Regions from separate parts of the Sphaerisporangium sp. B11E5 genome, predicted to be linked through region 1. Evidence: riboswitches for the same ligand, from Rfam matches in the RefSeq annotation. Region 1 holds a riboswitch; the other holds the start of a gene.
The links. Region 1 has a riboswitch for ZMP and ZTP ahead of glyA (serine hydroxymethyltransferase). Riboswitches for the same ligand answer to the same signal wherever they lie in the genome.
Positions count from the first base shown of each region.

Region 2: linked by a shared signal. The riboswitch ahead of ABGB17_RS37490 (hypothetical protein) and the one ahead of glyA (serine hydroxymethyltransferase) in region 1 are both predicted to bind ZMP and ZTP.

Region 1 covers NZ_JBDPMD010000056.1:32,501-47,904, forward strand. The annotation lists gene rsgA (ribosome small subunit-dependent GTPase A) at 1-302, opposite strand, end outside; gene glyA (serine hydroxymethyltransferase) at 949-2,211, opposite strand; ZMP/ZTP riboswitch at 2,254-2,333, opposite strand; gene ABGB17_RS33445 (YhjD/YihY/BrkB family envelope integrity protein) at 2,330-3,175, opposite strand; gene ABGB17_RS33450 (hypothetical protein) at 3,518-3,643, shown strand; gene ABGB17_RS33455 (nitrite/sulfite reductase) at 4,026-5,708, shown strand; gene ABGB17_RS33460 (Insertion element protein) at 5,737-5,880, shown strand; gene ABGB17_RS33465 (phosphoadenylyl-sulfate reductase) at 5,965-6,693, shown strand; gene ABGB17_RS33470 (sirohydrochlorin chelatase) at 6,675-7,565, shown strand; gene ABGB17_RS33475 (RNA polymerase sigma factor) at 7,703-8,287, shown strand; gene ABGB17_RS33480 (hypothetical protein) at 8,284-8,949, shown strand; gene ABGB17_RS33485 (hypothetical protein) at 9,254-9,670, opposite strand; gene ABGB17_RS33490 (helix-turn-helix transcriptional regulator) at 9,887-10,159, opposite strand; gene ABGB17_RS33495 (SPFH domain-containing protein) at 10,631-11,539, shown strand; gene ABGB17_RS33500 (hypothetical protein) at 11,536-11,784, shown strand; gene ABGB17_RS33505 (GPP34 family phosphoprotein) at 11,787-12,422, shown strand; gene ABGB17_RS33510 (class I SAM-dependent methyltransferase) at 12,523-13,260, shown strand; gene ABGB17_RS33515 (DUF1707 domain-containing protein) at 13,338-14,120, shown strand; gene ABGB17_RS33520 (maleylpyruvate isomerase family mycothiol-dependent enzyme) at 14,125-15,072, opposite strand; gene ABGB17_RS33525 (sigma-70 family RNA polymerase sigma factor) at 15,074-15,404, opposite strand, start outside.
Region 2 covers NZ_JBDPMD010000079.1:4,811-20,214, reverse strand. The annotation lists gene ABGB17_RS37535 (NAD-dependent epimerase/dehydratase family protein) at 24-1,094, shown strand; gene ABGB17_RS37530 (molybdenum cofactor biosynthesis protein MoaE) at 1,144-1,569, shown strand; gene ABGB17_RS37525 (PDZ domain-containing protein) at 1,639-2,682, shown strand; gene ABGB17_RS37520 (UPF0182 family protein) at 2,958-5,864, shown strand; tRNA gene ABGB17_RS37515 (tRNA-Met) at 5,949-6,022, shown strand; gene ABGB17_RS37510 (AAA family ATPase) at 6,210-6,722, shown strand; gene ABGB17_RS37505 (DUF1232 domain-containing protein) at 6,724-7,140, opposite strand; gene ABGB17_RS37500 (Chromate resistance protein ChrB) at 7,137-7,724, opposite strand; gene ABGB17_RS37495 (hypothetical protein) at 7,765-8,268, opposite strand; ZMP/ZTP riboswitch at 8,435-8,522, shown strand; gene ABGB17_RS37490 (hypothetical protein) at 8,948-9,400, shown strand; gene ABGB17_RS37485 (helix-turn-helix domain-containing protein) at 9,425-11,854, opposite strand; gene ABGB17_RS37480 (helix-turn-helix domain-containing protein) at 11,986-13,068, shown strand; gene ABGB17_RS37475 (class I SAM-dependent methyltransferase) at 13,265-14,095, shown strand; gene ABGB17_RS37470 (MFS transporter) at 14,070-15,338, opposite strand.

The sequences.
Region 1 (15,404 bases):
CTGACGCCGCCGCGCACCAGGGCGGTGCGGCGCGGCAGGACCTCCCGCAGTTCGTGGCGGCCCTCGGGCAGCCACGTCAGCGCGGCCCAGTCGCCCACGCAGGGCAGGGCCACGGGATCCTCGGCCGAGGCGCGGCGCAGCCTGGCGGAGTACGGAGCTGTGTGGTGGCCGTCCGCGGCGATGACCTCGGCGGCACCGCGGTCGACGCGGGCCACCCGGGCGGGGACGGTGCCGCCCGGAAGATCGGCGGCGAGGGAGTCACGCCAGCCGAGGAGAGAAAGCTCATGACCGGTGGTGGTCACTGTAGGCACCCTTCGGGAACGGGTACCCGCGGCGTTCAGCTCTCGACGGGCACCCAGGAGGAACAGGACATGGGCATGCTCATCAGAAAGACCCGCATGTCGTGCTCACCTCCTGCCACGTCGAGGCCGCCTCCGGCCGAGGCGGCGAATCGCGCCAACCATACCGCGCGGACGCCCACCGCTCGCAAGCGTATTTCGCCAGGCGTGTCACTCCCCCGCCCTGTACCGTCCCGGCGCCACGGGGACAGCGGGACACGGGACCATGGGCCCGTGTCCCGCTGTCCGCCAGTGCGGTGTCCAGGAACGCACGCTCACCGGGTGGGGCGCCGTACGGCGGCGCCGGATTCGCCGTACTACGTCCCGCCGCGTCGGCGCCGATCACTGGTGCATCCCAGAGCAGGAGACATCCGTACGGCGGAAAGCGCGTCACTGACCGGTCATCGGCCTCGCCGTACCACGTCCCACCGCGTCGGCGCCGATCACTGGTGTATCCCGGAGCAGGAGACATCCGTACGCCGGGAAGTGCGTCACTGACCGGTCATCGGCCTCGCCGTACCACGTCCCGCCGTGCCGGCGCCGGAGGGAAAAGCCGGGGAAGCCGGGAAAAGCAGCGGCCGCCCGGCCGGCCTGAGTGGACATCTCAGCGCTAGCTCAGGCCCGGGGTGGGGAACTTGGCCGTCAGGGCGCTCACGTCGGCGTGGACGCGGGCGATGACGGACTCGGTGGCGTCGGCGTCGCCCTTGGCGAGGCTGGTGACCACCTCGTCCATCCAGGCGGCGATCTGGCGCATCTCGGACTCGGCCATGCCGCGGCTGGTGACGGACGGGGTGCCGATGCGGATGCCGGACGGGTCGAAGGGCTTGCGGGGGTCGAACGGGACCGTGTTGTAGTTGGTCTCCAGGCCGGCCCGGTCCAGGGCCTGGGCGGCGGGCTTGCCGGCGACGCCCTTCGAGGTGAGGTCGATCAGGATCAGGTGGTTGTCGGTGCCGCCGGAGATCAGGGTGAAGCCGCGGCTCGCGAGTTCCTCGGCCAGGGCCTTGGCGTTGGTCACGACCTGGTGGGCGTACGTCCTGAAGTCGTCGGTGGCCGCCTCGCGCAGCGCGACCGCGATGGCGGCCGTGGTGTGGTTGTGCGGGCCGCCCTGCAGGCCGGGGAAGACGGCCTTGTTCAGCGCCTTGGCGTGCTCGTCGTCGGACGCCATCAGCATGGCGCCGCGCGGGCCACGCAGCGTCTTGTGCGTGGTGGTGGTGATCACGTCGGCGTGGCCCACGGGCGAGGGGTGGGCACCGCCGGCGACCAGGCCGGCGATGTGGGCGATGTCGGCGGCCAGCACGGCGCCGACCTCGCGGGCGATCTCGGCGAACGCCGGGAAGTCGATGGTGCGCGGGATGGCCGTGCCGCCGCAGAAGATCAGCTTGGGGCGGTGCTCCAGCGCCAGGGAGCGCACCTCGTCCATGTCGATGCGGCCGGTGTCGCGGCGCACGCCGTACCGGACGGGGGTGAACCACTTGCCGGTGGCCGAGACCGACCAGCCGTGGGTGAGGTGGCCGCCGAACGGCAGGCCCATGCCCATGACGGTGTCGCCGGGGTTCAGGAACGCCAGGTAGACGGCGAGGTTGGCCGGCGAGCCGGAGTACGGCTGGACGTTGGCGTGGGCGACGCCGAACAGGGACTTGGCGCGCTCGACGGCCAGGGTCTCGATCTGGTCGATGACCTGCTGGCCCTCGTAGTAGCGCTTGCCGGCGTAGCCCTCGGAGTACTTGTTGGTGAGAACGGTGCCGGTGGCCTCCAGGACGGCCCTGGAGACATAGTTCTCGGACGGGATGAGTTTGACGGTGTCGGCCTGGCGCCGCTCCTCCGCCTTGATCAGCTCGGCGATCTCCGGGTCGACGTGGGAAAGAGAACTCATGGCCTAACTCCTTCGATGGCTCGCGAAGACTACGTCGGCACTCACGAAGACCCAGGCGCCCGGCCTCCGCAGTTCGCTCCCCGGTGGTGACCCACCCGCACGCGCCAGTCACGTATCCCTAAACGATAGCCGAGCCGCCGTTCCCGGCGGTGCGCCCCGCTGGCCACAGACGATCGAACTCGGCGTTGAGCGTGGCGCCGATGAGCACCGCGAGCGCCGTGATGTACAGCCACAGCAGCATCGCGATCGGCGCGGCCAGCGAGCCGTAGATGGACAGCGGCGTGAACCACGCGGCGAGCACGGCGCGCAGCACGGCGGCGCAGGGGATCCAGATGACCAGCGCGAGCAGCGCGCCGGGCACCTCGCGCCACCAGCGGGTGCGCACCGGCACGCTCAGGTGGTAAAGCAGCGTCAGCACCAGCACCGAGCCTAGGACGACCACCGGCCAGTAGAGGACCCCTACCAGCCCCCCGTAGCGGGGGAAGGTGTCCGCGAGCAGGGTGGGCCCGACCACCAGCACGGGGATGACGATCAGCCCCATGAGCAGCGCGGCGATGTAGAGGCCGAACGACAGGATGCGGGTGCGGATGATGCCCCGGGTCTCGCCGAGGCCGTAGGCGACGGAGATGACGTCGACGTAGACGAACAGGGCCCGCGAGCCCGACCACAGGGCGAGCAGGAAACCGACGGAGATCAGCGAGACCTGGCCGCCCTTGAGGATGTCGTCCACCAGGGGGCGCACCACGCGGTCGACGGCGTTGTCGCTGAACAGCAGCCGCGACTGGCTGAGCAGCCAGGCCCTGCTCTCGGCCACGGTGGCCGCGCCGATCACGGAGGTGAGGTTGCCGAGCAGGCCGATCAGGCCGAGCACGAACGGCGGGAGGGACAGCAGCGCGAAGAACGCCGCCTCGCCGGCGAGGCCGGTGACCCGGAAGTTGAACCCGGCGATCGAGGTGGCCTTCACGAGGGCCCAGAGGCGGGAGCCGCCAATGGCGCGTATGGGGCGCGAGGCACGGACCGCGGCGGTGTGGGCCCTCGCCCTGGTCCTCCACCGAAGGCTCCGCCTGGTCTTGGCCGACGCGTCGGCGGACGTCATGGCATCCAAAGGTATTCGCAACATGACCTCACCACGAGCCCGCCGTGTAACGATCGCGTCCGCGCCGACTCCCGGCCGACTACCCGAAGGACGGCCGCGCTATCCGCTGCCACGGCCACAGCTACCGATACTAGCCAGTTCCGGCTGCCCGGAAAGCACGGCCGGCGACGAATCCTCGCAGGTCGGGAGGCATGCGCGCACAATGGGAAGGTGATCTGCGAGGAATGCAAGGACGAACGCCACGAGGAGTGCCGCGACGGCTCATGGTGCGACTGCCAGCACCGCCCGCCCGGCGAGCCCGCCGAACCGCCGCTCGGCTGGCCCCGGCAGGGCTGAGCCGCGCGCCCCGTGTCCCCGGCGTACGAGCGGCACAGGCCCGGTTGAGCTGGGCCCGCGCGGGGGCGGCGTCCAAAGTGTGGACCTGATATTGGACATCTCAGACTGGGCGGGTATCGTCTAGGACATGCCAGTGGACCCGCTTCTCGTCGTGCGAAGGCACGTCGACTTCCTGCGTGTCCGCAGTGCCATCTGTTGTGACGCCCGTTGAACTGATCGTCGCACCCTGTTGACTCCGGCCAGGCCCAGTTCCTGACGGCAAGGGCGCGTAACGGGCGTTTTTTCATGCCCCCCGCACTCATCGGAGAGTCGGGCCGGCCTTCTGCCCGCGCGTCCGCGCCACCTGACCACAATCCCCGGCAAACCCGGCAAAGGACGCATCATGACCAGCCCGCCCCGGCCCGCCAACCGTCACCACAAGCGACCGCGCGGTGAGGGTCAGTGGGCTCTCGGGTACCGCGAGCCGCTGAACAAGAACGAGGAGAACAAGAAGAACGACGACGGGCTCAACGTCCGTCAGCGGATCATCGACGTCTACTCGAAGGCGGGATTCGACTCCATCGACCCCGCCGACCTTCGCGGCCGGTTCCGGTGGTACGGGCTGTACACCCAGCGCCGCCCGGGCATCGACGGCGGCAAGACGGCCATCCTGGAGCCGGAGGAGCTGGACGACCGCTACTTCATGTTGCGGGTCCGCATCGACGGCGGCCAGCTCAGCCTGGCGCAGCTCCGCACCGTCGCCGACATCGCCAACCGCTACGCCCGCGGCACGGCCGACGTCACCGACCGGCAGAACATCCAGCTCCACTGGGTGGAGATCGAGTCGGTGCCCGCCATCTGGGAGGCGCTGGAGGCGGTCGGGCTGTCCACCACCGAAGCGTGCGGCGACACCCCCCGCGTCATGCTGGGCTGCCCGCTGGCCGGGATCGACGCCGACGAGGTGATCGACGCCACCCCGCAGATCGAGGACACCGTCACGCGGTACATCGGCGACAAGGCGTTCTCCAACCTGCCCCGCAAGTTCAAGTCGGCGATGAGCGGCTGCCCGGCGCACTGCACCGTGCACGAGATCAACGACATCGCGTTCGTCGGCGTCGTGAACGACCAGGGCGAGAAGGGCTTCGACCTGTGGGTGGGCGGCGGCCTGTCCACCAACCCGATGATCGGCAAGCGGCTCGGCACGTTCGTCCGCCCCGAGCAGGTGCACGAGGTCTGGGCCGGCGTGGTCGGCATCTTCCGCGACTACGGCTACCGGCGGCTGCGGCACCGGGCCCGCATCAAGTTCCTGGTCAGCGACTGGGGTCCTGAGCGGTTCCGCGAGGTGCTGGAGAAGGAGTACCTCGGGTACACCCTGCCGGACGGCCCCGCGCCTGAGGCGCCGCGCGGCGGGCGGCGCGACCACGTGGGCGTGCACCCGCAGAAGGACGGCAACTTCTACGTCGGGTTCGCCCCCACCGTGGGCCGGGTGGACGGCGACACGCTCCACCGCATCGCCGACATCGCCGAGCGGCACGGCTCGGACCGGGTGCGCACCACCGTCGAGCAGAAGATGGTGATCCTGGACATCGCCCCCGGCGAGGTGGAGGGCACCGTCGCCGACCTGGAGGCGGCCGGGCTGCGGGTCACACCCAGCACGTTCCGGCGCCAGACCATGGCCTGCACCGGCATCGAGTACTGCAAGCTGGCGATCGTCGAGACCAAGGGCCTCGCCGCGGGGCTGATCGACGAGCTGGAGCGCCGGCTGCCCGATTTCTCCGAGCCGCTGACCATCAACGTCAACGGCTGCCCGAACTCCTGCGCCCGCATCCAGGTGGCGGACATCGGCCTGAAGGGCCAGCTCGTCACCGACGGCGGCGGCGCGCAGGTGGAGGGCTTCCAGATTCATCTCGGCGGCTCGCTCGGCACGTCCCCCGGCTTCGGACGCAAGATCCGCGGCCTGAAGGCCACCGCCGACGAGCTGCCCGACTACATCGAGCGCGTGCTGAAGAACTTCCAGGGCCAGAAGCTGGACGGCGAGACCTTCGCCGCCTGGGTTCAGCGCGCCGAGGAGGCGGACCTGCGATGAGGCAGGCGACCGGGGGCGAGGTGACCACGTGAGCGAGCGCGCGGTCCCGTTCCACTGCCCGTACTGCGGCGAAGAGGATCTCGAACCCTACGCCGGCGACGGCGGCTGGTACTGCCGATCCTGCGCTCGCGCTTTCACCGTGAAGTTCCTCGGCATCGGAGTGCGCTCGTGAGCGCCCGCCGGGGACGCGCCAACCCCCCGAGACCTGTGTTCACCGCGGCACCGCCTGACGTACGAGGAGAGAAGTGAGCCAGTCATGACACTTTTGGAGATCGAGTCACAGTTAGAGCGTCAGCGCGGCGTCCTCGACCTGCGGGGGATCGTGGACTCGGCGGCCCGTTTCCTTGAGGACGCGCCGGCCCGTGAGATCATCCGCTGGGCCGCCGCGACCTTCGGCGACCGCCTGTGCCTCACCTCCTCGATGACCGACGCCCTGCTGATCGATCTGGTCAGCCGGGTGAAGCCGGGCATCGACGTGCTGTTCATCGACACCGGTTACCACTTCGCCGAGACGATCGGCACCCGGGACGCCGTACAGCAGGTGTACGACGTCAACGTGATCAACGTGACGCCGTCGCGCACGGTGGAGGAGCAGGACCGCGAGCTCGGGCCGCGGCTGCATGGCCGCAACCCCGATCTGTGCTGCTTCCTGCGCAAGGTGGAGCCGCTCAACCGCGCCCTGGAGCCCTACCTGGCGTGGATCTCCGGGATCCGGCGCGACGAGTCGCCGACCCGGACCGGCACCAAGGTCGTGGAGTGGGACGCCAAGCGGCAGATGGTCAAGGTGAACCCCATCGCGCGGTGGACCCAGGAGGACGTCGACAACTACATGGCCGACAACGGGGTGATCGTCAACCCGTTGCAGTACGACGGGTACCCCTCCATCGGCTGCGCGCCCTGCACCCGCCGGGTGGCGGACGGCGAGGACCCGCGCAGCGGCCGGTGGGCCGGCATGGGCAAGACCGAATGCGGAATCCACCTCTGACCACCCGGCCTCGCATCCCAGGGGACGTCGCGGGCGCGGCGGGCACGCCGGCCACGGAGGGCACCGCCGGTCCGCGACGCCGGTCCCCCGGCTTCCCCGGCCGGCGGCCGGGCCTCGGCGGCGGGGCGCTCCCGCCGCTGGTCGCGGTGGCGCACGGCTCCCGCGACCCGCGCGCCGCCGCCACGGTGGAGGCCCTGCTCGCCCATGTGCGGCTCGCCCGTCCCGGCCTCGACGTGCGGGCCGCGTACCTCGACCACACCCGCCCGGCGCTCGGGGAGGCGCTCAGCGGGCTGGACGAGGCCGTGGTGCTGCCGCTGCTGCTCACCGAGGCCTACCACAGCAAGGTGGACATCCCCGCGGCCCTCGCCGAGGTCCGGCGTGCCCGCCCCAGGCTGCGGGTCCACCAGGGCGCCACGCTCGGCCCGCACCCGCTGCTGGTGGCCGCCCTGGAACGGCGGCTGTCCGAGGCCGGCGTGCGCGTCGGCGACCCCGGCACCGCGGTCGTCCTCGCCGCCGCCGGCTCGAGCGACCCCCGGGCCAACACGATCATCGCCCGCACGGCCACCGCGTGGGCGAACGCCCGCGGCTGGCACTCGGTGACCGCCGCGTACGCCTCCGCGGCCTCCCCCACCCCGCAGCAGGCGGTGCGGGGCCTCCTCGGCCGGCGCAGGCCCCCCCGGCGGGTCGTGGTCGCGCCGTACCTGCTGGCGGCGGGGCTGTTCGCGGAGAAGATCCACCGGGAGGCCCTCGCGGCGGGGGCGCACGCCGTCGCCGACCCCCTCGGGCCGGCACCCGAGCTGGCCGAGGTGCTGCTCGACCGCTACGCCGGCGTCGTACGGCCGGACGCCTGCCGCCGCCTCCTGCCGTCCTGACACCGGCGGCCCGGCCCGATCCTCTCCCGGCCCGTGTCCTGTACCGGCCGCGTGAATCCGCCGCGGGCGTGAACCCGATGCGCGCGTCGTGCCAATAAGTAGTGAGAGCAACGACGGGACGAGCGATCTGGTGAGGTATGACGACCGAGCTGACCGACGCGGCCCTGATCGAGAAATCACTCGGGGCGCCGGAGGTGTTCACCGAGGTTTTCGCCCGCCACGCCGACCAGGTGCACCGCTACCTGGCGCGGCGGGCCGGTCAGGACACGGCGGAGGATCTCGTGTCCGACACCTTCCTGACCGCCTTCGAGCAGCGGCACCGCTTCTCGGCGGAACGCAGCCCCACCGGGGCGCTGCCGTGGCTGCTCGGCATCGCGACCACCCTGCTGCGCGGCCACGGCCGGGCCGAGGCGCGCCGCTGGAAGGCGCTGACGCGCACCCCCCCGGACCTCGGGCTCGCCGAACCCTCACCGGCCGACCTGGTGGCCGAGCGTGTCGACGCCGGCGCCGTGGTGCGGTCGATCGCCCGCGCCCTCTCCGTCATGCCGGACGGCGACCGTGACGCCCTGCTGCTCTACGCCTGGGCCGACCTCAAGTACGAGGAGATCGCCGCGACGCTGGAGATCCCGGTCGGCACCGTGCGATCGCGGATCCACCGGGCCCGCGCCCAGTTGCGTGCGGCCATCATGACCACGACCTCGGAAGGCTGGTCCGCACGATGAACGAGATCGACCTGCTCGCGAGGCTCGGCGACGACGCGCCGCCCCTCTCGGACACGGCACGCCGCCGGGTCCACGACATGCTTCTCGCACGGGCCGAGGCCGCGGACACGGTGACCACGCCGCGTGCCCCCCGCGCACCCCGCCGGGGCCTGCGAGTCCTGGCCCTGGCGGGGACCGCGGTGGCCGCCGCCGCGGCGATCGCGGTGCCGCTCTCGCTCGGCACCCCCGCCTACGCGGTGGACAAGCTCCCCGACGGCACGGTGACCGTGCGCATCCACGAGTTCCTCGAACCGAAGAAGCTCCAGGCGAGCCTGCGGGACGCGGGCATCAGCGCCGAGGTGGACTACCTGCCCGTCGGCCAGGCCTGCCGGCAACCGAGAGGCGTCCAGCCCGCCACGGCCCAGCTCGCGGTGGAACAGCCGGCGGACGGGGGCCTCGCGTTCCGCATCCCGGCCGGTCAGGTGAAGCCCGGGCAGACGCTGGTCTTCGTCGCCACCTTCGCCGATGACGACCCGTCGCAGGCGGGGAGCATCGCCATGAGTGTCGTCGAGGGACGGGCGGCCCGCTGCACAGCCGTCCCCGCCCCGGCCGGCGACGGTGCGGTCAAGGTCGTCCCGATCCGGCCCGGCGAGGCGCAGCCGGGTACTCCGGCCCGCCCCTGAGACCGCACCACGGCCTCCCAGGGTGCCACCAGCTCCCTGGGAGGCCGTATCCCCCACGTTCAGGGCCTGCCCGGAACCCCCTCTCCCGCCGGACGCTCATATAACTCGATAAACCCCTGAAGACCATGTCGGAGAAGGTGTTTTCGTCCGGCAGAAAAGACCGCGACAGCCCGTCGGGGAAGCCCGGTGACTCCTCCACAGGACGGCCGGGGCCGCTGTGTCGTGAAGCGTGCGAAAAAACGGAAAGGGCCCCGGTCTCCCGAGGCCCTCTCTTATGGTTGCCGTCAAAGAACTGCCGGCGTGATTACCACCACGCGCCGCCCCAGACCGCCAGGTACGGGGCCGGGCATGTCATGGTGTGGTTCCACGTGCCGTAGTAGATGGGCGAGGTGAAGTAGTAACGGTACCCATTGTTGCAGTCGAGGTAGACGCGGTAGCCGGCCGCGTCGCTGGTGCAGGTCATGTACATGCTCGCACCGGAGGTGTAACCGTTGTAGCAGGTGCCCGCGAACGGCGTGGTCTGGCCGCTTGCCACCGCGGCGCTGCCCCCCGACCTCGACCGTGTCTGCTTGGTGGAAACGGCGGTCTTGACGCTGCCGGAATCCGACGTGCTGACTACGCTCGCCCCCGGGGCCGCGGTGCTTCCGGACGTGGCCGAGGCACCCGCCACGGGCAGGACGCCGAAAGTCATGACGAGCGCGGTCGCGGCTGTGCCGACCATGTCCTGATCTTCACACGTTTTCCCTTCTTGTGCGCCTGATGGTGCCCGAATACCCCCACACCCCGTGTGAGCTGGGGCTATCCGCTCGGGCGATATTCCGGTCGAACACGCCCGAGTCGCTTAAGAACGAGAATGCGCCCCCAGGAAGTGAATATCAATTAGCCTTCTGGGTAACCTTTCACGGGCGATCCAGAACGTCATACAAGGCCCTCGCCCCTACGCATTCGGCGACCCGTGACGCTTTCTCAGCACCGACGTCTGGTAGACGTAAGCCACCAATCCGGCCTGCAGCCGTGATTCCAGACCGAGTACGTGGAGAATCCTGGCCGTATGCGCCTTCACCGTGTGCTCGGTAACGGTCAGCCGGATCGCGATCTGCTTGGTCGACATCCCCTTCCCCAGCAGGAAGAACACGTCCATCTGACGGGGGGTGAGCAGCTCGACGGAGGAACTCCACTCGTCGCCCAGAAGATCCTGGAACGTTTCCATTGCACCCTCCTGTTCTCCGTCTCCGCACGGCAAGACAGCGGACATGAAAGGGAGACGTGCTTTGGAGCCGGCGGGACCCCCACCCCCGCGCCGGCGGAGGGCGGCAGCGTATCACCGCCATACCGTCGCAACAACAGGATCTTACTGAGTGTTTGACTGCGTCCGTCACGCGCACAATATTTCATGAACCAGATGACGTGCCAACAGCCGGAAGCGCTCCTATTTCCCACGATCATTCGCACGCCGGCCGCACACCGCGCGAAAATATGCGGTGACGGTATCCGAAAAGCGCGGCGGCGACGATGGGCGACTGTTTTCGGGCCACCGGTACGAAATTCGGCCCGGCGGCGGCCGCGGTTCCGTCCACCGCGGCGGCCCTGCGCCGCCTCCTCCGCGCTCCGTCCCCGGGGGCTTGAAAAGTGATATCACTTTGCTATGGTTGTGCCAGACACACCGAGTGGAGGGAACAAGATGGTCGCGAAGGAGATCGAAGGCGTCGTCGTCGAGATGCCGGAGGCGCGGGTCAGTGAGCGGACGGCGCCCAACGTGTCCGGGTGGCTGATGGTCGTGGTCGTGCTGCTGACGCTGGCGGCGGGGATCGCGTTGCTCATCTCGTGGCAGTGGCCGTGGCTGGGGGTGCTCGGGATCCTGCTGGTGCTGGTGGCGATGGTGCTCAGCAGCGGGCTGATGGCGATCGCGCCGGGGCAGGCGCGGGTGGTGCAACTGCTCGGGCGGTACATCGGGACGGTGCGGACCGACGGGCTGCGATGGACGATCCCGTTCACGCAGCACCGCAAGGTGTCCACGCGGATCCGCAACCACGAGACGGGGGTGTCCAAGGTCAACGACGTGGACGGCAACCCGATCGAGATGGCGGCCGTGGTGGTGTGGCGGGTGGAGGACACCGCGAAGGCGGCGTTCGAGGTGGATGACTTCGTGGAGTTCGTGGCGATCCAGACCGAGACCGCGGTCCGGCACATCGCGGGCAGCTACCCGTACGACTCCTCCGACGAGACGCTGCTGTCGCTGCGGGAGAACGCGGACGAGATCACCGGCAAGCTGTCGGCGGAGATCTCGGCGCGGGTGGAGTCGGCCGGCGTGCTGGTCATCGAGTCCCGGATCACGCGGCTGGCGTACTCGCCCGAGATCGCGCAGGCCATGCTGCGCCGCCAGCAGGCGGGCGCGGTGGTCGCGGCCCGGCGGCAGATCGTCGAGGGGGCGGTGGGCATGGTCGAGGAGGCCCTGCACCGGCTGGACGCGGCCGACGTCGTCGACCTGGACGACGAGCGCAAGGCGACAATGGTCAGCAACCTGCTCGTCGTGCTGTGCGGTGACCGGGACGTACAGCCGGTCGTCAACACCGGCTCGCTGTACCAGTGAGCGAGCGTAAGAAAATCCTCCTGCGACTCGACCCCGCCGTCCACGACGCCATCGCGCGCTGGGCAGGCGACGAACTGCGCAGCACCAACGCCCAGATCGAGTTCCTGCTCCGCCGGGCGCTGGCCACCGCCGGGCGCCTGCCCGGCGACGTGGGACGGATGGCCAGACGTGGCCGTCCCCCCAAAAGGGACACCGGCGACGCCGGGTCCCCGCCGACCGACGCCGAGGACGCACCAGAGGACTGACGATGGAACTGCCCCACACCCTGCCGGAACGGCTCTTCCTGCTCGCCTACGACATCGAGAAGCGGCGGCTCACCTCCCGCTCCCGGCTCGGCTTTCTGATGCGCGCCGCCATCCTGGCCGAGCTGCTCATCCAGGGCCACATCGCCGACGCGACCGGCGGGCCGGTGGCGCGGGCGCAGGCGGTGCCCGACCCGATGCTCGACGAGATGCTCCAGCAGATCGCGTCCTCGCGGCGCCGGAGCTGGCAGCACTGGGTCGGCAAGCGGAACCGCCAGGCGATACACCAGGTGCGCGACCGCCTGGAGCGGGACCGCTGGATCCGCGTGGAACGGCGGCGCATCCTCGGGATCTTCCCCCACACCGTGGTCACCGTCCGCGACACCCGCGTGGTCCGCCGCCTGCTCGCCACCGTGTCGAGCGCCGTCCGCGGCGGCACCCCCGTCGCCCGCATGAGCCGCCGCGACGCCGCCCTGGTGGCCCTCGCCGCCATGGCCCGCCTGCGCGCCGGCCTCCCCCGCGCCGACTGGCGCGCCGCCCGCACCCGCGTCGACACCCTGGGCGACACCGTCGCCCCCATCCCCCGAGCCCTCCGCAAGGCCATCGAGGCCGCCGAGTCCGCCGCCGCGGCGGCCGGCTGATCCTCCCGGCGCCGTCCCGCCGTCCGCCCGCGCGTACGGCGGGACACGCGTGCCCGGGTAATGAGTGGCGGCGCGCGAAGCCTGCGGTCACAGTGGAGACGTGCCGGAGGACAACTTCGACGAACACATCGCCGCCACGTACGAGGCCAAGTGGCCGGAGCTGTTCGAACCGGCGGCCGTCGACCCGGTCGTCGGGTTCCTCGCCGGCCTGGCCGGCTCGGGTGCCGCCCTCGAACTCGGCGTCGGCACGGGCCGCATCGCCGTGCCGCTCAGCGCGCGGGGCGTCCCGGTGCACGGCATAGAGCTGTCGGCGGCCATGGCGGCCCGGCTGCGGGCGCGGCCGGACGCGGGGAACGTCGGCCTCACCCTCGGCGACTTCGCCACCACCCGGGTGGACGGCACGTTCACGCTGGCCTACCTGGTGCGCAACACCATCACGAACCTCACCATGCAGGACGAGCAGGTGCGGTGCTTCCGCAACGTCGCGGCGCACCTCGCCCCCGGCGGCCGTTTCGTCATCGAGGTGTACGTCCCTGAGCTGCGGCGCCTCCCGCCCGGCCAGACCGTGCATCCGTTCACCGTGACCCCGGAGCACCTCGGCTTCGAGGAGTACGACTTCGCGTCGCAGATCGCGTACTCGCACCACTACTGGGTGGTGGACGGGCGGCTGGAGACCTACTCGACCCCGCACCGCTACGTATGGCCGTCCGAGCTGGACCTCATGGCGCGGCTCGCCGGGATGACCCTGCGGGAACGGTGGGCCGGCTGGGACCGGGAACCCTTCACCGGCGACAGCAGGAGTCACGTCTCGGTCTGGGAGATGCCCGCCTTGAGGTGATGAGGTGTTTCCTCCCCAGGGAGGATCGTCGGGAGGCATCCGCGCGCTAGATTCGGGGCATGACCGATCCGGGTGGAATGCGAGCTTCGGATGCCGAGCGTGAGGCCGTGGTGGAGCGGTTGCGAGAGGCGTCGGTGGAGGGACGGCTGACGCTGGCCGAACTGACCGACCGCACGGAGGCCGCTTATCTCGCCGCCACCCACGCCGAGCTCGCCCAGATCACCGCGGACCTGCCGGACGCGGGTCCGGGGCAGGTGCCGTTCCCCGCGCCGCCGGCCAGACCGGGCAAGACGCGGCGGTGGTACGTCGCCGTCATGGGGGACACCAAGCGGCGCGGCAAGTGGCGGGTGGACCAGGAGATCGGCGCGGTCGCGGTGATGGGGGACGTCACGATCGACCTGCGTGAGGCCGAGGTGCGGTCCAGGGAGATCGACATCGTGGCCACCGCGGTGATGGGCGACGTGAAGATCATCGTGCCGGACGGGGTGGACGTGGACCTCAGCGGCGTCGCGTTCATGGGCGACAAGAAGGTCAACGTCATCGAGGCCCCGCCAGGGCACAACGCCCCCGTGGTCCGGGTCCGCGCGTACGCCGTGATGGGCGACGTCAAGGTCGTCGGCGACTCCAAGGCCAAACCGATCTCCCGCGCCCTGTTCGCGTGGAGCGAGTGGTGGCTGGAGCGCCGCGGTGAGCTGCGCCGCGGCTTCGGCGAGGAGCTCCACTCCGCGCACCGCGAGCTGCGCCACGAGCTCCGCGAGGCCCGCCGCCACATGCGGCACGGGCACTCCTTCCCCCCGCCGCCGCCCCCGCCGCCGGACGTCATCCCGCCACCGGAGCCGCCGAAGCCGCCGGGCTGGTGAGCCGTCAGGGGCCGGAGAGTGCCGGCGCCGCGGTGAGGACGTCCGCCGCCAGGGCGGCGTCGCCCGTGACGTCGGCGGGGAACGTGGCGGGTGCGCCGCGGCCGCCGAGCAGGAAGCAGAACGCGACGGTGTCGCACGTGATGGAGACGTCTGAGGGCTGACCCTCGTGGGGCATGGCAACCGCGGACAGGTCGAGCGGAACGTGCCAGGTGCCGCCGCCCGGGCCGGTGAGACGCAGCCGCAGCGCCTTCGCGCCGGGGGTCATGCCGGACAGGGCCATGGTCCAGGGCACCAGGCGGGCGCAGAAGTCCGCGGTCGGGTGGATGTGGGCCGGCAGGGGGCGGGGCAGCGGGACGCCGAGCACGGTGGCGGCGTCGTCGGTGTGGATCCAGGTCTCCAGCATGCGGGCCAGCAGGTGGTCGCCCACGGGCAGGCTGATGCCGCCGGGGCCGACCGGGACGGTGGCGTCCATCGTGACGGCGCGGGCGCAGATGGCCTCGGCCTGGGCCCGCCAGTCGGCGCGGGTCTCCTGGGGGTCGCGGTCCCGCTGGTAGGCGATCACGTCGGCGGTGCGGGACAGCACCTCGTCGGCCGCGATCGGCGGCCCGGTGACCGGCACGCCCATGGCCGCGGCCACCAGGCCGTCGGTGGCGGCAAGGTGGGCGACCAGCTCCTGCAGCGTCCAGCCCTCCACGATCCGCTCGGCCCAGTCGGCGGGTGTGGCGCCGGCCAGCAGGGCGTCCATGGCGGCGACCCGGGCGGCGTACGACACGGCGAAGCCTTCGGTCACGGCGGGCCTGCGCCTGCCGCGCGCGGCGGCGAGCAGGCGCTCCCGCGCCCCCGCAGGCGGCTCGGCCGCGGTCTCGGCGAAGGCGTCGAGCGCCAGCCGGGTGACCCGCTCGGGACCGGGGCCGGAGGGGGTGCCGGGCCCGGGTGGTTCGTCGGGGGCCACGTCACACCTCCTCGTCCGCGAGAGCGTCGGCCAGTTTGCGCAGTCCCAGGCGGATGCGGGACTTGACGGTTCCCTCGGGGAGTCCGAGCTCCTCGGCCGTCTGCCGGTAGGTACGGCCACGGTAGTACGCGAGTTCGATCGCCTCGCGCAGCCCCCCGGGCAGGCGGCTGACGGCGGTGCGGACGCGGGCGGCCTCGTCGGCGGCGAGGATCCAGTCCTCCAGCGGGCTCGGCTCGGGCTCGGCGAGGCGCGGGCCGAGGGCGGAGACACGGCGGCGTTCCTCGGCGCGGACGTGGTCGACGGCCCGGCGGTGGGCGATGGTGGCGAGCCAG
Region 2 (15,404 bases), on a different contig from region 1:
GATCAGTGCAAAGTGAGGACCTCGTGCCTACCTCGAAACGCGTCCGGCCACCGGTCATCGCCGTCACTGGCGCGGCTGCGGGGCTGGGGCGGGAGTTCGTCTCCCGGGTCGCCTCGTCTGCGGATTTCCGCCGTGTGGTGGCCATCGACGACCAACGGGGCGACGTCCCCGACGTCACCTGGCGGGTGCTCGACGTCCGCGATCCGCTCTTGGCGAACCGCATCTCCGACGTCGATGTGCTCGTCCATCTCGGCACCGACTCCGGGCTGGACTCCGAGCCGGGTGAGCGCCGCGCCTACAACGTCCGCGCCGCCCAGACCGTGCTGACCGCCTCGGCGGCAGCCCGGGTGCGCCGCACGGTGCTCGTGACGAGCGCCATGGTGTACGGCGCCGCCCCCGACAACCCCGTGCCCCTGCCGGAGGACTCCCCGGTGGCCGCGGAGCTCGACTCCGGCATCGTCGGCGACCACCTGGAGGTCGAGGCGCTCGTCCGCAGGGCCGCGCGCAGCCACCCCGGCCTGGAGGTCGTCGTGCTGCGTCCGGCCGCCGTGGTCGGGCCCGGTGTCGACACCGTGATCACCCGTCACTTCGAGGCGCCTCGCCTGCTCATGGTCAAGGGCTCCGAGCCGCGCTGGCAGTTCTGCCACGTGGACGACCTGCTGTCCGCGCTGCACATGGCGGCGCTCGGCATGGTGTCCGGCGTGGTCGGCGTCGGCAGCGACGGGTGGCTGGAGATGGAGCAGGTCGAGGAGCTGTCCGGCCTGCGGCGTTTCGAGCTGCCCGCCGGGCTGACCTTCGGCACCGCCCAGCGCCTGCACCGCCTCGGCATCACCCCCGGGCCCGCCACCGATCTTCACTACGTCGTGTACCCGTGGGTGGTCGACTGCGCCGCGTTGCGGGCCGCCGGGTGGAAACCCGTCTGGACCAACGAGGGCGCGCTGGAGCAGCTCCTGGAGCTGCGCGAGGGCCGGCACGCCGTGGTGGGGCGGCGGCTGTCCGGCAAGGAGGCGACGATCACGGCCGCGGGGGCGACCGTCGCGGTCATCGGCACGGCCGCCATCGTGCGCCGCGCCCGCCGAAAGCGCCGCACCTGAGCGGGGCCGTACGGCGGGGTTCGACGGGGGCGCGAAGTAATCTCGTGGAGTGAACGTGATTCGTCTGCTCGCCATCCGTGACACGCCGCTGTCCGCCGACGAGGTGCTCGCCGCCGTCGCCGACCACGCGGCCGGGGGCACCACCCTGTTCGTCGGCACCGTGCGCGACCACGACCACGGCAAGCCGGTCACCTCGCTGTCGTACTCGGCACACCCGACCGCTGAGGCCGAGCTGCGCCGCGTCGCCGAGAAGGTCGCCGCCGACTTCTCGCTGACCGCGCTCGCCGCCGTCCACCGGGTCGGCGACCTGCGGCTGGGCGACGCCGCGGTGATCGTCGCGGCCGCCGCCGCGCACCGTGACGAGGCGTTCCAGGCGGCCCGCCGCCTGATCGACGACCTGAAGAAGGAGGTCCCGATCTGGAAGAACCAGGAGTTCGACGACGGGACCACCGAGTGGGTGGGCGCCTGCGGCTGACCCCGCACCCGGCGATCTTCCGGTGAGTGTCCGCGCTGCGCCGCCCCCAGGAGAGCATAGAGTTTCTTCATGTCCCGACGAGGTCTGACGCTGGTCGTCGCCGGCTTCCTGACGCTCGCGCTCGGCGGCGCCGGCGCCCTCCTGCCCGTCCCGTACGTCGCCCTGAGCCCCGGCCCCACCGAGGACACACTGGGGTCGGTCAAGGGCAAACCCGTCATCACGATCTCGGGGCACCAGACCTATCCCACGTCCGGCAAGCTCAGCCTGGTCACCGTCGCCTACCAGGGCGGCCCGACCGCCCACCTCGACCTGCTCACCGCGCTGCGCGGCTGGGTGGACCCCGACGTCGCGGTCGTCCCCGAGGAGACGATCTTCCCCAAGACCGTGACGGTCAAGCAGGTCGAGGAGCAGAACACCCAGGAGATGACCGGCTCCCAGCAGGACGCCACCGCCGCGGCGCTCAACGAGCTGAAGATCCCGGTCGACGTGGTCATCGTGGTCGCGTCCACCCAGAAGGACCGCCCCGCCGACGGCAAGCTGCGCCCCGGCGACCAGATCACCAAGGTGGACGGCGCACCCATCCGCAGCGTCGACGACGTCGCCGCCGGGGTGCGCAAGCACAAACCGGGCGAGCAGGTGAAGTTCGACGTGATCAGGGACGGCAAGCCGCTGACCGTCGACGTCGGCACCGTCGAGGGCAACGGCGGCAGCATCGTCGGCATGATCATGGGCACGCGGTTCAAGTTCCCGTTCACCGTGAACGTCAACGTCGGCGACGTCGGCGGCCCGAGCGCCGGCCTGATGTTCTCGCTCGGCATCTACGACAAGCTGACCCCCGGCGAGCTCACGGGCGGCAAGTCCATCGCCGGCACCGGCACCATCACCGCCGACGGCAAGGTGGGCTCGATCGGCGGCATCCAGCAGAAGATGATCGGGGCCCGCGGCGCCGGTGCCACGATCTTCCTCACTCCGGCGGACAACTGCGACGAGGCCCTGCCCTCGGTGCCCGACGGGCTGCGCCTCGTCCGGGTCAGCACGATGCGCGAGGCCGTCCAGGCCATCGACGCGCTGCGCACCGGGTCGGGGAACGTCCCCACGTGCGAGGCCCGCTGATGGCCGCCGCCATGCTTTCCCGCGCGGGGGGAACCCGCGCGGGTCTCCGGCCGTTGGGCCACGTGAACGCGCGCGACCTGCCCGCAGGCGCCGCCATGCTCAGAGCCATCGCACCCGCCGGGGTTCCCCGGCCCGGCCGCCGGTTGTGGCCGTACCGTGCCCGTGGCCCGGAGCGTGACGGCGCCGTCACCGGTGTAGGTTGCGACACACGGACCATTACTCGTGAAACCTAGGGGTGGGCCTTGACCTTCCGGAACCCCGGCGCGGGTCGGGCGATGCGATTGCCCCGACGGCCGCGGCTTCTCGTCCCCGTCGCGATAGCGCTGGTCGGGATAGTCATCCTGTTCTTCGTCTTCGCCGGCTTGTTCACCGACTGGCTGTGGTTCGACTCGATCGGCTACACGTCGGTGTTCTCGACCATGCTGATCACGCAGCTCCTGCTGTTCCTCATCGGCGCGCTGATCATGGCAGGGGTCGTCGGCGGGAACATGGTGATCGCGTACCGCACGCGGCCGCTGTTCGGCATCGGCCTGTTCAACGGGCCGCAGGGCGCGGACCGTTATCGTGCGGCGGTCGATCCGCACCGCAAGCTGATCTTCATCGCCGGGCTGGTCATCCTGGGGCTGTTCACCGGCTCCTCGACCGCCGGGCAGTGGAAGACCTGGCTGCTCTTCGTGAACAGGACACCGTTCGACAAGCCGGACCCGATGTTCGGCATGGACATCTCGTTCTTCATGTTCACGTACCCGTTCATCCGGCTGATGCTGAACTTCCTGTTCACCGCGGTGATCATCTCGATCATCCTCGCGGCGATCGTCCACTACCTGTACGGCGGGTTCCGCTTCCAGTCGCCCGGCGTGCACGCCACCCGTGCCGCCCGGGTCCACCTGTCGGTGCTGGTCGGCCTGTTCGTGCTGCTCAAGGCCGTGGCCTACTGGGTGGACCGGTACGGCCTCGTGTTCTCCGACCGCGGCAAGGTCTTCGGCGCGTCCTACACCGACGTGCACGCGGTGCTACCGGCCAAGAGCATCCTCGCGATCATCGCGCTGATCTGCGCCCTGTTGTTCTTCGCCGGCGTGATCCGGCCCGGCGGCATGCTCCCCGGCGTCGGTTTCGGCCTGCTGGTGCTCTCGGCCGTCCTGGTCGGCGCGGTCTACCCCGCGCTGGTCGAGCAGTTCCAGGTCAAGCCGAACCAGCAGAGCAAGGAGCAGCAGTACATCGGCTACAACATCGCGGCCACCAGGGACGCCTACAACGTCTCCTCGGCCAAGATCGTGCCGTACAGCGCCAAGACGCAGGGTTCACAGCAGGAGCTGCAGAGCGAGGTCTCCACCATCCCCGGCGTGCGGCTGCTCGACCCGAGCGTGTTGTCGCCGACGTTCCAGCAGCTCCAGCAGATCAAGGGCTACTACCAGTTCCCCGAGCAGCTCGACGTCGACCGCTACAACATCGACGGGGCGTCGCGTGACACCGTGGTCGCGGTCCGCGAGATCGGTCAGCCGCCGGACAGCAACTGGATCAACGACCACCTCGTCTACACCCACGGCTTCGGCTTCGTCGCCGGCCCCGGCAGCAGGACCGACGCCCAGGGCAAGCCCGACTTCATCGTCAAGGACATCCCGCCGACCAACGGCCTCGGCACCTTCGAGCCACGCATCTACTTCGGCGAGAACTCCCCGGCGTACTCCATCGTGGGCGGCGACAAGAAGATCGAGCTGGACTTCCCCCTGCAGAGCAACAACGGGCAGGGCAGCGGCCAGGAGAACACCGTCTACACCGGCAAGGGCGGCGTGCCGATCGGCAACTTCCTCACCCGCCTGCTGTACGCCGCCAAGTACGGCGAGACCAACCTGCTGCTCTCCTCCGACATCAACCCCAAGTCGCGCATCCTGTACAACCGCGACCCGCGTCAGCGCATCGAGCAGGTGGCGCCGTTCCTGACCCTGGACAGCGACCCGTACCCGGCGGTCGTGAACGGCCGCATCCTGTGGATCGTGGACGGTTACACGATGTCCGAGGACTACCCCTACTCCGAGCGCCGCAGCTTCGGTGACATGACCCGTGACACCTCCACCGACCGCCTGCTGGCCGCCCAGCAGCCGCGCGACCACATCAACTACATCCGCAACTCGGTGAAGGCCACGGTCGACGCCTACGACGGCACGGTCACCCTGTACGCCTGGGACGACAAGGACCCGCTGCTGCGCACCTGGCAGAAGGCCTTCGGCGGCATCATCAAGCCGAAGTCCGACATCTCGCCGCAGCTCATGGACCACCTGCGCTACCCCGAGGACCTGTTCAAGGCGCAGCGCGACATCCTCGGCAACTACCACGTGACCGACCCCAACGCCTTCTACGGCGGTCAGGACTTCTGGAAGGTCCCCGAGGACCCGGCGAGCACCAAGACCAAGCAGCCGCCGTACTACGTGACGCTGCGCATGCCGGGAGAGACCGAGCCCCGCTTCTCGCTCACCTCGACCATGGTGCCGAACAACCGGGACAACCTGGCCGCCTTCATGGCCGTGGACGCCACCGGTGACGCCGACACGCCGATCCAGATCCTGCAACTCCCGAGCGACACCACGATCCCGGGTCCCAAACAGGCGCAGAACACCTTCGACACGAAGGCCGCCAGCGTCCTGAACGACCTGCGCATCGGCGGCACCACCGAGACCCTCAACGGCAACCTGCTGACCCTGCCCTTCGGCGGCGGCCTGCTGTACGTCGAACCCGTCTACGTCCAGCCCAAGGTCCAGAACTCCGCCCGCTATCCCACCCTGGCCCGCGTCCTCGTCATGTTCGGCTCCGACGTAGGCATCGGCACAACCCTGACCGACGCCCTGGACCAGGTCTTCGGCAAGGGCCAGCAACTCCCCACGACCCCCACCACACCAACCCAGAACCAGCCCAACCAGCCCCAGGTCCCCACCAACCTGGCCAGCGCCTACGCCAACGCCCAGAAGGCCTACGACGACGGCCAAGCGGCCCTCAAGAACGGCGACTTCGCCGCCTACGGCGAAGCCAACAAGCGCCTGGCTCAGGCCCTCAAGGACATCCAGTCAGCCCTGGACGCCCAGAAGCAGCCAACCCCGGCCACTCCTTCCGCCACCCCCACAGCAACCCCCACCCCCGACCCGTCCTCGGCAACCGCCGCCACACCAGCACCAACGCCCAGCTCATGACCCCCGGGGGCGGGTCACCCGACCCGCCCTCCGCCTTGATTTGCCTCCGCCCTCCCCGCCCGATAGTCTTTACCTACAACGCGACGCGGGGTGGAGCAGCTCGGTAGCTCGCTGGGCTCATAACCCAGAGGTCGCAGGTTCAAATCCTGCCCCCGCTACTAGCGAAGGCCCTGGTCTCCGGTTCACCGGAGACCAGGGCCTTACTCTTTCGGCGCCAAACCCGGCCGTTTGTAAACGGATCTGTAAACGCCGCCGCCATCTAAGCCACCACGCCCCCTCGCGGGCATCACCGCGGCCCAAGCGGTAAGGCTCAATGAAACGGTGGTGCGGCATAGGGGGTCTGGCATGAACGGGGGCCGTCCAGGGCGATTGATCTTGCTGTGCGGGCTGCCAGGGGCAGGCAAGACAACTCTCGCGAAGCGACTGGCTGACCAGATTCCGGCCATTCGCCTGTGCCCTGACGAATGGTTGACCCGTCTGGGGATCGACCTGCACGAGGCAGAGCCACGTGATCGGCTTGAAGGGCTGTTCCGGCAGCAATCGGAAGACCTCGTCCGGCTCGGAGTCAGTGTGATCCTGGAGTTCGGTTTCTGGGCTCGTGCCGAACGTGACGAAATGCGACTTCGTGCTCGCGCACTCGGAGCCGCAGTCGAGCTGCACTACCTGGCGGTTCACACCGATGGGTTATGGCGCCGGCTGGAGGCCCGCAACAAGCAGAGAGTGCCGGGCGTAGCGGTCATCAGCCGAAACATGATCGAGCAGTGGGCCGAAGCCTTCGATGCTCCACATCCTGGCGAGTTCGCCCTCTTCGATAACCCCTGTGGACGCCGCGGTGCCTTGGGTGATGTTCCGCTGTAGGTCAGGAAGTGGGGAGACCGGTCAGCCGGCACAGAACGAGGAAACCGTCGTCGGTGCCGGGCCAGTGGCGGCGTACGGCGGGGAGTCCTGCGTGGCGTACGACGCTGCGGAGTACGGCGGTGACGATGATCGCGTCGTCTGCGTAGCCCAGGACGGGGATGAAGTCGGGGATGAGGTCGATCGGGAAGGCCAGGTAGGCGAGGAGAAGGGCGAGTCGGAGGCGTACGCCGCGGGGTAGGTCGGGGTCGGAGGCCAGGCGGTGTACCAGGCGTAGGACGTCGGGCAGGAGGCGAAGTGCCTCTCGGAGGAGGCCGCCGCGTGGGCGGACGATCGCCAGGGTGATCAGGAGTATCGACCAGGCCACCAGGAGCGCGGCGGCTAGGGCGATCAACGTGTCCAGCCACCACCGGCCGGTCACTGGGCCTCCCCATGGAGTGCTGGGATGCCGGGGCCCGTGCTCATCGCGGCGGTTTCGGCTGACAGTGCGGTCTGCTCGAAAGCCGCGAGGTCCGCGGCCGCATGCTCGACGGCCGTTCTTGCCGCCGGGCCTGCGGGGGCGTGGAAGTAGTCGCGGGCCGCGATCTTGGCCAGCCACGAGCGGAAGCGTTCCAGGTCCGCTTCTGATTCCTCCACCTCGGCGTAAGTGGTCCTGCCGCGATCACGTTCCCGGTCCAGCTCTTCGCGGAAGGCGGGGAGCCGTTCCAGGACTTCGGCGTACTCGGCGTCGCGGGCGGCGTTGAACTCACTCACGATCTGTGTGTACTCGGCCTGGTCCGCGAGGGTTATCCGCAGGACCCGGCCGTTGCCTCCCTGTTGGTGTACACGGTCCATCAGGCGACGTACCTGCCGGATGGTCTCGGACCGGTCAGGCAACAAGCACACCGACTGCTGCAGGTACAGAGCGCCGAGGGAACGTAGCTTGCGCCACACCTGCACGCGCAACGTCCCAGGTCCCCCGGCGGTCGAAACACTGATCAACAGCCAGCTCTGATCGTGCGTCACATGCGTATGTTACGCGCGTAACATACGCATGTGACAAGTGCTACTTGAAGTAGACGTACAGGGACTTCCAGGTCCCGGAGTAGAGGCAGTTCAGCGAGGGCTTGGCGGCCTTCGGCTCGGAGCAGACCTTGAGTTCGACCTGGTAGACGTTCTTGAAGGTGAAAGCGAACTTCTTGGCCTTGTCGTACTTGCAGGTGGTGAAGGTGCGCAGGGTGTTGGGCACGTTGCCGTCGGCGGTGCCGTAGGAGACGCGGAAGACGGCCCAGCCGCAGTTCGAGCCTGAGCGCGTGCGGTCGATGACCTTGCCCTTGACCTTCACCAGCGAGGTGGGCTTGCTCGGGTCGTCCTTCGGGGCCGCCCACAGCGTGCCGTACGCCTTGGCCTTGCGACCGGGGGCGTAGTAGGCGCCCCAGTTCTGGGTCGCGGTGGTCTGGGCTGAGACGGCGGCGGGGCTGCCGGTGGTGTCCGCGGTGGCGGCGAGGGGGGTGAGGGCTATAGTGCCGGCGACCAGGGCGATCCCGGTGAGGGTACGGGGGGCGGTCATTGGTGATCCTTTTCTCTTGAGCTGGCAGCAGTGTGCGACGGGCCGCTTTCAAGGTCCTTGACGCCGCATTGCAGATGAATGGGACAGCGCATTGCAGACCAGTGACACGAGGCGGGTTCACGGCTCGCTCGCTGCCGGGCCTTGCATCGCAGGAGTGTCTACAGTGGGACCGGGCCGTGACCGGCGCTGAGGTGGAGCACCACCAGGGAGCGGCCTGACAGCCGACGTCGATGCCGGGCGCCTGGGCGATTCACTGCGACGCCTCTGGAGACGCTCATGGCTCGAACGCAGGTCGCCGGTCTCATGGACGGCAGCCGTCTCGCCCGCGACATTCTCGCGCACACCGCGGCGGTGTGCGCGGACGTCACACGACGGGTGGGGAAGGCGCCGTGCCTGGCCACGGTGCTGGTAGGGGACGATCCGGCTTCGGTGACCTACGTCCGTATGAAGCGGGCTCGATGCGCGGCGGCCGGCATCGATTCCCGGTACGTGCACCTGCCGGCCGCGACCACCACCGAGGAACTGGTCGACGCCATCGGGTCTTTGTCGCAGGATCCTGACGTGCACGGGATCCTGCTGCAACACCCGGTAGGGCACCACATCGACGAACGGGCCGCCTTCGAGGCCATCGCCCCGGGAGAAGGACGTCGACGGGGTCACGACGCACTCGTTCGCGGCCATGAGCTTCGGCCTGCCGGGCTTCGTCTCCTGTACTCCGGGGGGCATCATGCGCCTTCTCGACGACTACGGGGTCGAGGTCGCGGGCAGGCACGCGGTCGTGGTCGGCCGGAGCGCGATCCTCGGCAAGCCCGCGGGGATGCTCCTGCTGGCGCGGGACGCGACGGTGACGTACTGCCACTCGCGTACCCGCGACCTGCGTTCCGTCGTGCGTGAGGCCGACATTCTCGTCGCGGCCGTCGGACGGCCTCGCCTCATCGCCGGGGAGGACGTCAAACCGGGCGCCGTGGTGATCGACGCCGGTTACAACCCGGGCAACGTCGGTGATGTCGACTTCGAGACCGCGAGGACCCGTGCGAGCCTCATCACCCCTGTGCCAGGCGGCGTCGGGCCCATGACCATCGCCGTGTTGCTCGCCCAGACGGCGCAAGCGGCGGTCGCGAGCGCATCATGACGCCGAGCGGACCCGGCGGCCGATTCAGCTTTGTGCCAGCTTCTGGGCCAGGCGGCGGCCCTCCAGATCGGTCTCTTCGCACAGGGCGCGGGCTCGGTCCCAGCAGCGGGAGTGGTCGTCCGGTCGGCCCTCGGCGCGGGCCGCGAGGCCCAGGGCGTACCACGCTTGTGCTTGGCGGGGGAGGTCGCCGAACTCGTGGCAGACCTGGACGGCCTCGGTGCCCACGGGGACGGCGCGGGGGCTGCCGAGGCGGGCCAGTACTTCGCTCAGCGCTCCGAGGCACTCGGCGATGCCGGTGGGGTGGTGTTCCGCGCGGAACGTCGCCAGTGCGCGGTCCAGTACCTCTACCGCGCCGGGCAGGTCGCCGGTGGCGGCCAGGTCCAGGCCCAGGCGGTAGCCGATCATGCCGGCTCGTACCCGGTCGCGGCCTGCGGGGTCGGTGAGTTGGGCGAGCGCACGCCGGTGCAGCTCGGCCGCCTCGGTGGGGCGTCCCATGTCACGCAGGATGTCGCCGGTCGCGTAGGCGGCGATCACCTCGCCGTTCTCGTCGCCGTTGTCGGCGAACAACTTCGCCGCGAGCCGCGCACGGTCGAGGGCCTCCGCCAGCCTGCCGGATCGGTGCAGCGCCCCCACGGTGTACAACGTGCTCCAGGCGTGGCCGGGGCGGTCGCCGATCTCGGCGTACAGCCGCCTGGCCTTTTCGTGCTCGGGCAGCGCCTCCTCGGGGCGCCGGGCCTGGTATTTGAGCGCGAAGCCGAGCCCGTTGCGTACGTGGGCCTCCAGTGCCGGACTGCCCAGTTCCCGCGCCGCGTCGACCGCGAGCCGGAACAGCTCGTGCCACGCCGCGAGGTGGTGGTGCCGGTCGGCCAGGCCCCGTACGGCCTCGACCACGGCGACGATCTCCTCGGCGCGGTGCTGCTCGGCCGTCCGCCGGAGCGCCCACGTGAGCGTGTACCGCTCCGCCTCGAACCAGTCGAGCGCCGCGCGGGCCGAGTCGAACTCCTGCCGCGGCCGGGGGAAGGGGGACGGCACGACCGGCTTGCGGTTGCTGGGGAACCAGGACGCCGCGGCCACCGCCGTCCCCAGCAGCCGGCTGCGCACCCGCTCCAGCGCGGCCTCCTGTTCGGCCGGGCCGTCCTCGTCGCGCACCCGCTCCTGGCCGAACAGGACGAGCAGGTCATGCAGCCGGAACCGTCCCTCGGCCGCCGCCGGCGTGAGCAGCCCCGCCTCGGCGATCGCGGCGAGCACGGCGGTGGCCGTCTCCGGATCGGCGTCCAGCACGTCGGCCACGGCGGCGACGTCGTACGCGGGCCACGGCAGCGACGTGAGCCGGCGAAGCGCGGCCCGCGGACCCGGCGCGAGCTGCCGGTACGACACGGTGAACGCGGCCCGCACCTCGACGTCGCCGGCGTACAGGCCGTCGAGGCGCCGGCGGGTGTCCCGTAATCGGTCCATCAGCCCCCCGACCGTCCACCCCGGGCGGCTCGCCAGCCGGCTGCCCGTGATCCGCAGGGCGAGCGGCAGGCCGCCGCAGATGTGGACGAGCTCGTCGGTGGCCGCGGGTTCGGCCGCCAGCCGCTCCGGGCGCACCATCCCGGCGAGCAGGTGCCGGGCGTCCTCGTCGGACAGCGCGCCGAGCCGCAGGCGCCGCACCCCGGTCAGGTCGGCGAGTTGCCGCCGGCTGGAGACCAGCACACGCCAGTCGCCGCCGACCGGCAGCAACGGGCGCACCTGCTCGGCGTCCAGCGCGTTGTCCAGGACCAGGACCGCGCCGCGTCCGGCGACCTGTTCCAGGTAGCACGCCCGGCGCTCGGCGGAGCCGCCGGGAATCCGCCGCCGGTCCATGCCGAGGTCGGTGAGCAGTTGCGCGAGCGCGCCGCGGACGCTCGTGGCGCGGCCGGCGGTCCCCCGCAGATCCACGAAGAACACGCCGTCCGGGAGCGTGGCGGCCCGCAGCCGGGCCGCACGCACGATCACACTCGTCTTGCCGATACCGGGCGGCCCGTACACCACGGTCGCCCCGGCGGTGCCGAGGTGACGGGCCAGCTCGTGCAGCTCGGCGTCGCGTCCGCTGAAATCCGGCGGATCCGCCGGCAGCGGCACGCGCGCCGGCCGGCCGGCCAGACCGGCGAGGACGTCGGGAATCCGGGCCGCGCTCGCGGCGGGACCGGGATCCGGTGCGCGGGACACCGGGCCGTCACCGTCCGGACGGCCGCGCCGCTTCGCCGTGTCCCGGTGCAGCAGCGCCCGTTCGTCCGGTCCCAGCCGCAGCGCATCGGCCACGCGGTCGATGGTGGCCCGCTGCGGCCGGGCCACCCGGCCCCGTTCCAGGTCCCGCACGGTCCGTTCTCCGAGGCCCGCCGATTCGGCGAGCTGACGCTGGCTCAGACCGGCGACCTGCCGGTAATGCCGAAGTAACGTCGCCAACGCGTCCGGTTCATCGAGACCAGACATCATCTCTCCAGCCTCTGTCGATCTCCCTGACGCCCGGAACACTAGATGTTCAACATGTCGCGACGCGCACCGTTGACGGATGTGTCGATCACTATTGCCGCCGTCCGGCGAGCCCGGCGTAAGGACCGGCGATGACGGCCGGCACGGACGAAGCCGAGCGGGGCCTCCCCGCGACGCTCGCGGCCCTGAGACGGTCCGCGGGGATGACCCAGGAGCAGCTCGCCGAAGCCGCCGGGTTGTCGCCACGGACCGTCGGCAACCTGGAACGCGGCCGGGTGATGCCACACCGGCAGACCATGAGCCGCCTCATGGCGGCCCTCGGCCCGGAAGCGACCCGCGAGCTCACTCCGCCTGCCGAGGCGACAGGCGGCGCGGCGGCCCTCGGGCCGGCCGCCGGCACCGAACCCTTCACCGGCCGTGACGCCGAGCTGGCCATGCTCGACGAGGTGGCCGCGGCCGCGATGACGGCGGACGGGCGGTGCGTCGGCCCGGCCGTCGTGGTGATCAGTGGCCCGGCCGGGGCCGGCAAGACCCGGCTGGCGATCCGGGCGGCCCACCGGGTGGCCGCCGCGCACGGGGCCCAGGGGCACCTCCTCGACCTGCGGGGACGGCACCGCCTGGCGGTCGCACCCGGCACGGCCCTCGGCCATCTGCTGCACGCGCTCGGCGTCCCGGAGTCCCGCACGCCGTGGCCCGTCCTGGAGCGCACCGATGTGCTGCGGGCCGTGATGGCGGGCCGCCGCGGCGTGCTGGTCCTCGACGACGCCGCCGCCGAGGACCAGGTCCGCCCGCTCCTGCCGGCCTCCACCGGCTGGCTGGTGATCGTCACCAGCCGCGGCGGCCTGGCCGGCCTGTTCGGCGCCCGATGGTGCCACCTCGACCCGCTGCCGGGCGCCACGCCCACCACGTCCGGTGCCACCCTGGACGAGACCTACCGCCGGCTCCGCCCGGACGCCCGTCACCTGTTCCGCCGGCTCGCGCTGCTGCCCCCGGGCGACCACCCGGTCGCGGTCGCGGCGGACATCACCGGATTCGCCCCGGCCGACGCCGAGGCCGCGGTCGACGCGCTCATCGAAGCCGGCCTGCTGGCCGACGCGCCCCGTCCGGGCCGGTTCCGGCTGCACCCCGCGTCGCACCGGCACGCCGCCAGGGCGTCACGGCTCACCGAGTGCACCGGACCGGGGACGTATTCGCCCGGCTGCGGCGGCGGCTGACCCTGCCGGCGGACCGCACCACCTGAGCGGGATGCGATGCTGGGAACGTGGCGCGTACAACTCACACCCCGGAGGCCGCGGGGGCGAACCCCGCCCCTATCACCACGAAGGCCCTGGTCACGAACTCCCGGTGACCAGGGCCTTGGTTTTCGAGCGCCATGCACGAGCCCACCGCCCGCCACGGAAGGACTCGCCCATGAAACCCGATCAGATCGCCGCCATCTTCGACGCGACGGACGCCGAGTTCGCGGAACTGTCCCCCGTCCTGTGGGACCCCATCGGCGCCGCCACCGTCAAGGCGGCGGAGGTACGCCAAGGAGACCGTGTCCTCGACGTATGCTGCGGCGCCGGCGCCGCGGCGATCCCCGCGGCCGTCACGACCGGCCCCACAGGAGCCGTGCACGCGATCGACCTGGCCGGCTCGCTCCTCGCCCAGGGCAGACGCCGCGCCGCCACCCACGGCCTGCGCAACGTGCGCTTCGTCAACGCCGACGCCACCACATGGACGACGGACACGCCTTACGACGTGGCCCTCTGCGTCCACGGCGTGTACTTCCTCCCCGACATGGACGGCTCCGTCACCCGCCTGACCGGCCTGCTGACCCCCGGCGGCCGCTTCGCCGTCACCACGTGGGCACGAGGCGCGCTGGAGGAGTACGCCAAGGTGCTCCGCGCGGCCGTCGAGAAAGCCCGCGGCGCCCCCGTGCCGGCCCCGTCCGGCAGCGCGTCGTTCGTCCGCATCAGCACCGAACAGGGCCTGGCGGGCTGGCTGACCGAACGCGGCCTGGACGACGTGCGCGTCACCCAGATCCCCATGTCCGTCTCCCTCACCCCCGAACTGGCCTGGCTCCTCGTCACGGGCAGCGGGTTCCGCGGCATGCTCACCGGCCTGGACGCCGCCACGGTGTCCGCGGTCCGCACCGACCTCCTCACCGGGCTTCGGGCCGCGGGAGTGGACGAGGTGGACACTTCCATCCTGATCGGCGTCGGCGTGACGCCCGTCAGCGGCGCAGGAGGCGGCGGCTGACGGCGGCGCAGATGGCGATCAGGATCGCGGCGAAGCCCAGGAGGGCCGTGCGGTCCTGGACGTAGTGGGTGGCGAGGCCGAGGGACAGGATGGGGGCGGCGAGGCCGATGTAGGCGATGAGGAACAGGCCGGCCAGGGCTTCGCCGCGGTGGGACGGGGCGGCGAGGGTGAGGACGCGGGTGACGGTGGCCTTGAACAGGACGCCGGCGCCGGCGCCGGCCAGGACGCCGCCCGCGAGGAACAGCGGGAGGCTGGGGAGCCAGACGGCGGTGCTCAGGGTGACCAGGCCGGCGGGCATGAGAACGAGGCCGGTGGCCAGTTGCGGGCGCAGGGCCAGGTGGCGCAGCACGGTCTGGGTGGTCGCGGCGGCGGCGAAGACGAGGAAGGTGACGAGGCCGGCCAGGGCGCGGGACGGGTGGTGCAGGGTGCCCGCGACGAAACCCGGGGCCAGGGACGTGAACAGGCCGAGGACGGCGAAGGTCGTGAAGGCGGCGAACGCGGCGGCGAAGAACGCGGGCCGGTGTTCGTCGGGCACGGAGACGCGCTGCGGCCGGTACGGCGGGCGTGGCGTCACCGGGCGGACGGTCTCGGGCACGAAGGCCGTGGCGACGGCGGTGATCACCAGGAGGGCGAGGAAGACCAGGTACGGCGTGCGCAGCGGCGCGGGCGCGTACTCGGCGAGCAGACCGGAGACCAGCGAGCCCACCGCGAAGCCGCCCATGTTGGCCGCGGTGGCCACCAGGTCCGCGCGGGTACGGTCGGCGCGGGGGCGGGCGGCCAGGTGCAGGTCCGTGAGGTAGGCGGTGGCGGTCGCGGTGACCATGCCGATGCCGAGACCGGTGACGGCCCGCGCGGCGACCAGCACCCCGAGGGACGTGGAGGTCAGGAACATCACGGCCGCGGCGACCTCGATCAGCACCGCGGGCAGCAACACCCGCCGGCGCCCGAACCGGTCGGACAGGTGCCCCGCGAGGAACAGGCTGACGACGACGCCGACCGCGTACGCGGCGAACGCCACGGTCACCATGAGCGTCGAGAACCCGTCCTCCTGCTGGTAGATCGCCCACAGTGGGGTCGGGACGGTCGTGAACGCCATCGCGACGAGGAACGTCAGCGCGGTGATCCAGAAGCCGGCCCGGTGGCCGGCCCCGCCCCACGACCGCCGGGAACCCCGCCGAGGCCCGGACAGCACGACTTCTGGTGTGATGTCGCTGACAGGGGAAACGTCGGTGGGGGCGGACATGGGGATCTCCTGCTCGGCGCATCGCTCTGAACTCTTCTCAGGATGCGGGCGTACCTGCAATCGCGT